Congzhengia minquanensis: one gene and its partner. The protein of the gene in region 2 interacts with the protein of the main gene of each other region in a pairwise test. Links are inferred from orthologs where the notes say so. Each region holds a gene or a part of one and is shown on either strand. Other genes may lie near its edges.

The links. Proteins that work in one complex are often made in the same cells at the same time.
Region 1: the proteins of epsC (region 2) and cysK interact in binary tests that used the Escherichia coli proteins (3 or more experiments, as listed by UniProt). The link is inferred for Congzhengia minquanensis from one-to-one orthologs.

Annotation. Positions count from the first base shown.
Region 1 is NZ_JACRSU010000001.1:748,690-752,437, forward strand. Bases 650-3,523 are described here. They hold cysK (cysteine synthase A), read left to right. Parts: upstream 650-1,558; coding sequence 1,559-2,488; downstream 2,489-3,523. Other genes in these bases: H8698_RS03565 (O-acetylhomoserine aminocarboxypropyltransferase/cysteine synthase family protein), read left to right, coding at 650-1,540; H8698_RS03575 (class II fructose-bisphosphate aldolase), read right to left, coding at 2,536-3,366; H8698_RS03580 (FGGY-family carbohydrate kinase), read right to left, coding at 3,363-3,523. Outside these bases: H8698_RS03560 (RrF2 family transcriptional regulator), read left to right, coding at 1-67; more of H8698_RS03565, read left to right, coding at 254-649; more of H8698_RS03580, read right to left, coding at 3,524-3,748.
Region 2 is NZ_JACRSU010000003.1:189,090-192,956, reverse strand. What follows is about bases 325-3,317. They hold epsC (serine O-acetyltransferase EpsC), read right to left. Parts: upstream 2,152-3,317; coding sequence 1,498-2,151; downstream 325-1,497. Other genes in these bases: tgt (tRNA guanosine(34) transglycosylase Tgt), read right to left, coding at 2,170-3,294; cysS (cysteine--tRNA ligase), read right to left, coding at 325-1,497. Also shown: H8698_RS08735 (Mini-ribonuclease 3), read right to left, coding at 1-85; more of cysS, read right to left, coding at 94-324; H8698_RS08715 (helix-turn-helix domain-containing protein), read right to left, coding at 3,455-3,679; H8698_RS08710 (helix-turn-helix domain-containing protein), read right to left, coding at 3,691-3,867.

The DNA of each region.
Region 1 (3,748 bases), on a different replicon or contig from region 2:
TTTTGAGGGAATTACCTTAGCCGATATTGCCTTTCCTAACCACGGTGGCGGCGACTATGTGATTTAAAAAAATTTATATTTTCCTATTGACAAGATAGGAAATTCGTGTTATAATCACTATAAACCTATAGGAAAGGTGGGATTTGTGTGACACTTCTTTTTGAAGCACTGCTCCGCATGAATTTCCGTTTCGGTCGAATGTGTGTTGTGAGGAATGCAAAACAACATTTATAATTTGAAAGGAACGGTTAATATGACAGAGAAAAAACAATATAAATTTGAAACCATTCAGGTGCACGCAGGCCAGGAGGAACCCGACAGCGCAACGGGCGCAAGGGCTGTGCCCATTTATGCCACCACGTCGTATGTTTTTGAAAACAGCGCCCAGGCGGCGGGGCGGTTTGCCCTTTCAGAGGGCGGGAACATTTATACCAGGCTTATGAATCCCACCACAGACGTGTTTGAAAAGCGCATTGCGGCCTTAGAGGGCGGTGCAGCGGCCTTGGCCACAGCTTCTGGCAGCGCTGCAATTGCCTATGCAGTGCAGAACATTGCGGCATGCGGCGACCACATTGTGTCGTCGAAATCGGTTTACGGCGGTACATATAATCTGTTTGCCAACACACTGCCGGAGTTTGGCATTACCACCACCTTTGTGGACGGCAGCAAACCGGAAAATTTTGAAAAGGCCATTCAAAAAAATACAAAAGCGGTTTATTTAGAGTCACTTGGAAACCCCAATTCGGATATAATAGATTTAGAGGCCGTAGCAAGCCTCGCCCACCGAAACGGAATTCCTGTGATTGTTGACAACACTTTTGCAACGCCTTTCCTGTTCCGTCCGATTGAGCACGGGGCGGACGTAGTCGTGCACAGCGCCACAAAATTTATCGGCGGGCACGGCAGCGTGATGGGCGGCGCCATTATAGACGGCGGCACATTTTGCTGGGACAACGGCAAATTTCCCGGTCTTTCCCGGCCCAACCCGTCGTATCACGGTATTGTTTACACTGAGGCCTGCGGAAATTTGGCATATATTATGAAAATCCGCACAACCTTAATGAGAGACACCGGGGCGTGCATCTCACCTTTTCATTCCTTTGCGCTTTTGCAAGGGCTTGAAACGCTCTCCCTGCGGGTGGAGCGTCACGTGGAAAACGCGCTTAAGGTAGTTCAATTTCTGAAAAAGCACCCCAAGGTGAAACGGGTGCACCACCCTTCCCTTTCCGCCGGGCGCGAAAAGGAGCTTTATAACCGGTATTATCCAAATGGCGGCGGCTCCATTTTCACCTTCGAGCTTGACGGAAGCGAAGAGCAGGCGAAAAAGTTTACGGAGAGCTTAACGCTTTTTTCGCTGCTGGCCAATGTGGCAGACGTGAAATCGCTGGTGATTCACCCGGCATCTACCACCCACTCCCAGCTCTCGGAAGAGGAGCTGCTGGCAGCGGGCATCACACCGCAGACCGTGCGGCTTTCTATTGGAACAGAACATATTGACGATTTAATTGACGACTTAAAGCAAGGATTTGATAAAATTTAGATTGAAGGAGCGTTATTTATGGCAAGAATTTTTCATTCGGCAGATGAACTTATCGGCAGAACGCCGCTTTTAGAGCTTTCCCACATTGAACAGGAACACCGCCTATCGGCGCGGATTCTGGCAAAGCTGGAATATTTTAATCCGGCCGGCTCGGTGAAAGACCGGGTGGCCATGGCCATGCTGGACGACGCGGAAAAGAAAGGTCTAATTGACGCGGGCACAGTAATCATTGAGCCCACCAGCGGCAACACAGGCATTGGCCTTGCATCGGTTGCGGCGGCAAGAGGCTATAAAATTATTATTGTTATGCCGGAAACCATGTCGGTTGAGCGCCGCCAGCTCATGAAGGCCTTTGGCGCAGAGCTTGTGCTTACTGACGGGGCAAAGGGCATGAACGGTGCAATTGAAAAGGCAAATCAGCTCATGAGCCAGTTTCCCAACAGCTTTATCCCCAGTCAGTTTACCAACCCGGCCAACCCGGAAATTCACCGCCTTACAACAGGGCCGGAAATTTGGGAGGACACCGACGGTAAGGTAGATATTTTTGTGGCCGGCGTAGGTACAGGCGGCACCATTACCGGCGTGGGCGAGTTTTTAAAGTCGAAAAATCCTGCCATCTCCATTGTGGCAGTGGAACCGGCGGCTTCCGCCGTGCTCTCCGGCGGTGCGGCCGGGCCCCACAAAATTCAGGGTATTGGCGCGGGGTTTGTGCCTAAGGTGCTGAACACCGAAATTTATGATGAAATTATTCAGGTGGAAAACAGTGCAGCCTTTGCGGCGGGAAAATCCGTCGGCAGAAAAGAGGGCATTTTGGTAGGCATTTCCTCTGGTGCAGCGGTGTTTGCTGCGGTGGAGCTTGCAAAACGGCCGGAAAACGCAGGGAAAACCATTGTTACCCTGCTGCCCGACACCGGCGACCGGTATTTGTCAACCCCCATGTTCGACTAACGAAGCAAAGCGCGGCCAAAAGGCCGCGCTTTATTTTTGTATTCACCTTACAGTTTTGAAAACGTTTTAATCGCATTTTTTACGTCTTCCCGCATGGCCTTTTCGGCGCAGACGGCAATATCGTGGAAAAAGGTTTTGTCCGGTAAGTTCTGAACAGCCGTTCCGCCGGCTTTTGCCATGTAGGTATAATAGTTAATTTTTCTCACGCCGCGCTCAATTACCTTTAAATAGTCCTCGCGGCTCACACCGGAGCCGCCGTGCATTACAATGGGCACATCAATCAGCTCGTGAATTTTTTCCAGCCTTTCAAAATCCAGCTTTGGCGTTTCCAGATAGATGCCGTGGGCCGTGCCAAAGGCGCAGGCCAGCGCATCGACTCCAGTTTTTTCAACAAATGTTTTGGCGGTTTGCGGATCTGTGTAAATGCTCTCTCCGCCGCCTTCTCCCGCTTCCCTTGCGCCCATGCTTCCAATTTCTGCCTCTACCGAAGCGCCGTAGCGGCCGGCCATTTTCACCGCAATGGCGGTGTTGGCAAGGTTTTGCTCCAGGGTTAGCTCTGAACCGTCATACATCACCGAGGAAAAGCCCAGTTCAAGGGCGCGGTTTAAATAGCCCAGGTCGGTTCCGTGGTCTAAATGTACGCACACAGGAACCGAGGCCCTGTCCGCCATGAACACCATAAGCGGCGCCATGTCAAACAGCTTGCACAGTCCCATCTCCTCGTGCACCTGGGCGTGCATAATGATGACGGGCTTGTTAAGCTCCTCCGCTCCCTTTATAATGGCAAACAGGCTTTCTAAATTCGGTGTGTTAAAAGCGCCGACAGCAATTTGCTCCGCCTCCGCGGTTTTTAAAATATCTGACAATGATACAATCATGTTTCTTGTCCCCTTTCGTTTAAGTTCTTGATGGAAGAATATAGTTTGCGGTATGTTTCAAACTGTTTTAAATACTGTGCGTGGTTTTCCGCGTTGGGATAAAAAGTTTTGCGTTTTACAGGCGCCATGCCGCCGGAAAACAGCCCCAGCGTTTTTCCGGCAAGATAGGCCGTTCCCGCCGCGCCGATTTCTTCGCCTTGCAGCGCTGTTACGGGAAGTCCCAGAATATCCGCCTTAATTTGCAGCCAAACGTCGGACCGCGCGCCCCCGCCTGTTGCAACCAGCTCTTTTGGCGCAATGGCAAACCGTTTCAGGGTTTCTAAATTCAGCAGAATTTCAAAAGCTGTTCCCTCCATCAGTGCCTTGTAAAAATCAAACTTTG
Region 2 (3,867 bases):
TGTCGCCCACAAAGGCTAAGGTGAGGGGCGACAGTTCCCGCACATCTGGCGCGTTCGTTTCTTTTAAAATTGACTCAATATTCATGTTTCCCTCTATTTTTCCAAAATTCTGATTTTCATGCCCTGACGGGTGTCTGCAACTTCAATTCCCAACGAAAGCAGCTCATCACGGATTTCATCAGCCTTTGCCCAGTCTTTTTGAGCGCGGGCTTCTTTGCGCTGCTCAATCAGTTCTTTTGCCCGCTCAGATATAGTATCCTCCTGTTGGCGGTGAAATATTCCCAAAACACCGCCAAGCTCGCGCATAAGGCCAATTGATACGTCATAAAGCTCCTTTGGCCAAGCTTCTTTGTTTGCGCTGTTTAAATATTTTACCAAATCGAATAAGGCGGCAATTGCATCTGCGGTGTTTAAATCGTCGTCCATCGCGGCGCAGAACTTGTCTTTAAACGATAAGATTTCAGTTTTTGCCGTTTCCACTTCAGGCGTTAACGGTCGTTTTTTCGATTTCTCCGTTAAAAATTCCAAATTATAAAGGCAGTTATAAAGACGGTCTAAACCGGATTTCGACTGAGCCAGCAGTTCGTCTGCAAAATTGATGACGCTTCTGTAGTGGGCGCTGAGCATAAAGAACCGGATTACCTCATAGTCATATTTTTTTGCCACGTCGCGGACAGTAAAAAAGTTGCCCTTAGATTTAGACATTTTTTCGTTGTCCACATTGATATAGCCGTTGTGCATCCAATACCGCGCGAAGGGTTTTCCGTTGGCGCACTCGCTTTGGGCGATTTCGTTTTCGTGGTGGGGGAAAATCAGGTCCTGCCCGCCGGAATGAATGTCAATGGTATCGCCTAAGAACTTGTTTACCATGGCAGAGCACTCAATGTGCCAGCCGGGCCTTCCCTCTCCCCAGGGGCTTTCCCACGCTGGCTCCCCTTCTTTTTTTGCTTTCCACAGGGCAAAATCGGTAGGGTTTCGTTTCACGTCGGTTACGTCAATGCGCGCGCCTGCTTCCAAGTCCTCCAACGGCTGTTTGGAGAGTTTGCCGTATTCTGAAAACTTCTTTGTTTCAAAATAAACGTCCCCGTTCGATTCATAGGCATATCCTTTATCTACCAGCGTGTTTACCGTGTTGATTATGGCGTCCATGTTTTCGGTTGCCTTTGGGTGGATTGTTGCTTCTTTAATGCCCAAGCCCTTTGCGTCTTTAAAATATTCTGCGATAAATTTATCCGCCAACTCTTTTACTGTAATCCCCTGCTCGTTGGCATTTTTAATCATTTTGTCGTCAATGTCCGTAAAATTCTGAACAAAGGTAACGTCATATCCGATATACTCCAAATACCGGCGCAGGGTGTCGAAAATGATAAACGGGCGGGCGTTGCCGATATGGAAATAATTATACACCGTTGGCCCGCAGGAATACATTTTCACCTTTCCGGGTGTAATTGGAACGAACTCTTCCTTTTTCCTGGTGAGCGTATTATATATTTTCAATTAAGCTTCCTCCTCATGCGTTGTTTCTTCCTTCAGCTTTTTTTCCAGTTTGTCGAGCCTTGCGCAAAGCTTGCAAAGCTCCATGGAAACGGGGTCCGGAATATGTACCTGATCCAAATCCTCGGGGCAAACCCGCTTGTTTCCAATTTTCACCACCCGGGCCGGAACACCCACGCAGGTGGAGTTTGGCGGAATTTCAGAAAGCACCACGGCGTTTGCCGCAATTTTTGAATTGTCCCCCACGGTGAACGGCCCTAAAACCTTTGCGCCCGAGCCGATTAACACATTGTTTCCAATGGTGGGGTGGCGCTTGCCTACGTCTTTTCCTGTGCCGCCTAGGGTCACGCCCTGATAAATGGTAACGTTATCGCCAATTTCCGTGGTTTCGCCAATGACAACTCCCATGCCGTGGTCAATGAACAGACCCTTGCCGATGGTCGCTCCGGGGTGAATTTCAATTCCCGTCCAGAATCTGCCGCTTTGGGAAAGAAAGCGCGCCAAGCTGAACCGCTTGTGGCGGTAACACCAGTGAGACGCCCTATACCACCAGATGGCATGAAGCCCGGAATACATAAAAAATATTTCAAACGCGTTTCGTGCCGCAGGGTCGCGTTCTTTTATCGTTTGAATGTCTTCCCTCAATCTTTTAAACATAGCTGATACCTCATAAAATTAAATACGCTTGCTAAGAAGCGGAGAATAGATTTTACGGAATTCTTCAAAACGGCCCTCTTCCAGCGCCGTGCGGATATTTTCAGTCAGTTGATTATAAAAATAAAGGTTGTGAATGACAGCCAGCCGCATGCCCAGCATTTCCCCGGCTTTTAAAAGGTGCCGCACATAGGCCCTACTGTGGTTTCTGCAGGTGGGGCAGCTGCAATTGGGGTCAATTGGACTTGTGTCGGTCTGATATTTTAAGTTCATTATATTAATTATGCCGTTTGATGTAAAAAGGTGACCGTGACGGGCGTTTCTGCTGGGCATAACGCAGTCGAAAAAGTCAATGCCCCGTGCCACGCCCTCAATAATATTGGTGGGCGTTCCCACACCCATTAAATAGCGCGGTTTGTTCTCCGGCGCAAAGGGCAGGGTTACGTCTAAAATGTGGTACATCTCCTCCGCCGTTTCTCCCACCGCCAGGCCGCCGATGGCGTAGCCCGGCAAATCGAGCTTGGCAATTTTCTTCATGTTTTCAATCCGAATATCGTCATAAACGCCGCCCTGGTTAATGCCGAACAGCATTTGCTCTTTGTTAATTGCGGTTTTGTTTAAGCGTGCAAGCTCGGTTTTGCAGCGTTCAAGCCACCGTTCTGTCCGCGCAACGCTCTCTTTAAAATATTCTTTCGGAAGCGTTGAGTCCGCACATTCGTCAAAGGCCATGGCAATGGTTGACGCCAGGTTAGACTGAATTCTCATGCTCTCCTCCGGGCCCATAAAAATTTTCTGCCCGTCAATGTGCGACTGGAAAGACACACCCTCTTCTTTAATCTTTCGGATAGAGGCCAGAGAAAACACCTGAAAGCCGCCGCTGTCGGTTAAAATTGGCCGGTCCCAGTTCATAAATTTGTGCAGGCCGCCTAACTCTGCCACTACCCCGTCGCCGGGACGCAGATGCAAATGATAGGTGTTGCACAGTTCCACCTGACATTTCAGATCTTTTAAGTCTACAGACGACACGCCGCCTTTAATTGCCGCCGATGTTCCGACGTTCATAAACACAGGCGTCTGCACAGTGCCATGGGGTGTGTGGAACTCGCCCCTGCGGGCGCGGCCCTCTGTTTTTAATATTTTAAACATAGTATACGCTCCAAAATTAATCCATACTCATAATTATTTATATTATACCACACCCCTCGCCGTGTTTCAATATGTAAAATTCCTAATTTCTGGCTGAAATGGCGCTTTCTTTTGTATTGGGCAGGCATAAAAAAAAGACTGCAAACGCAGTCCTTTCAATTTATTTTTTTCTGTTTACCTCGGGCACGTCTGTTCGGCCCACCAGATAGTCGATGGAACAGTCAAGGTAATCAGCCAATCGTTCAAGGTTTTCCGCTCCCGGTAAACACCGCCCCTTTTTCCAGTCACTTAAGTTCCCCGTCGAAATGCCCGTATCATTGGAAACTATCTTAGCAGTTAATCCTTTTTCAGCAATTCTAATAAATAAATTATTTATATCTGCCATATTATAATCACCTATTTTCTGTTCATTTCAGGCACATCTGTTCTTCCAAGAAGGTAATCTACCGAACAATCAAGGCAATCGGCCAATAATATTAAGCTTTCAGCGCCCGGCTTACTCCTGCCATATTTCCAATCACCGATATTTCCAGTGGATATTCCGGTTGCATCCGAAAGCTTTTTTGAAGTTAC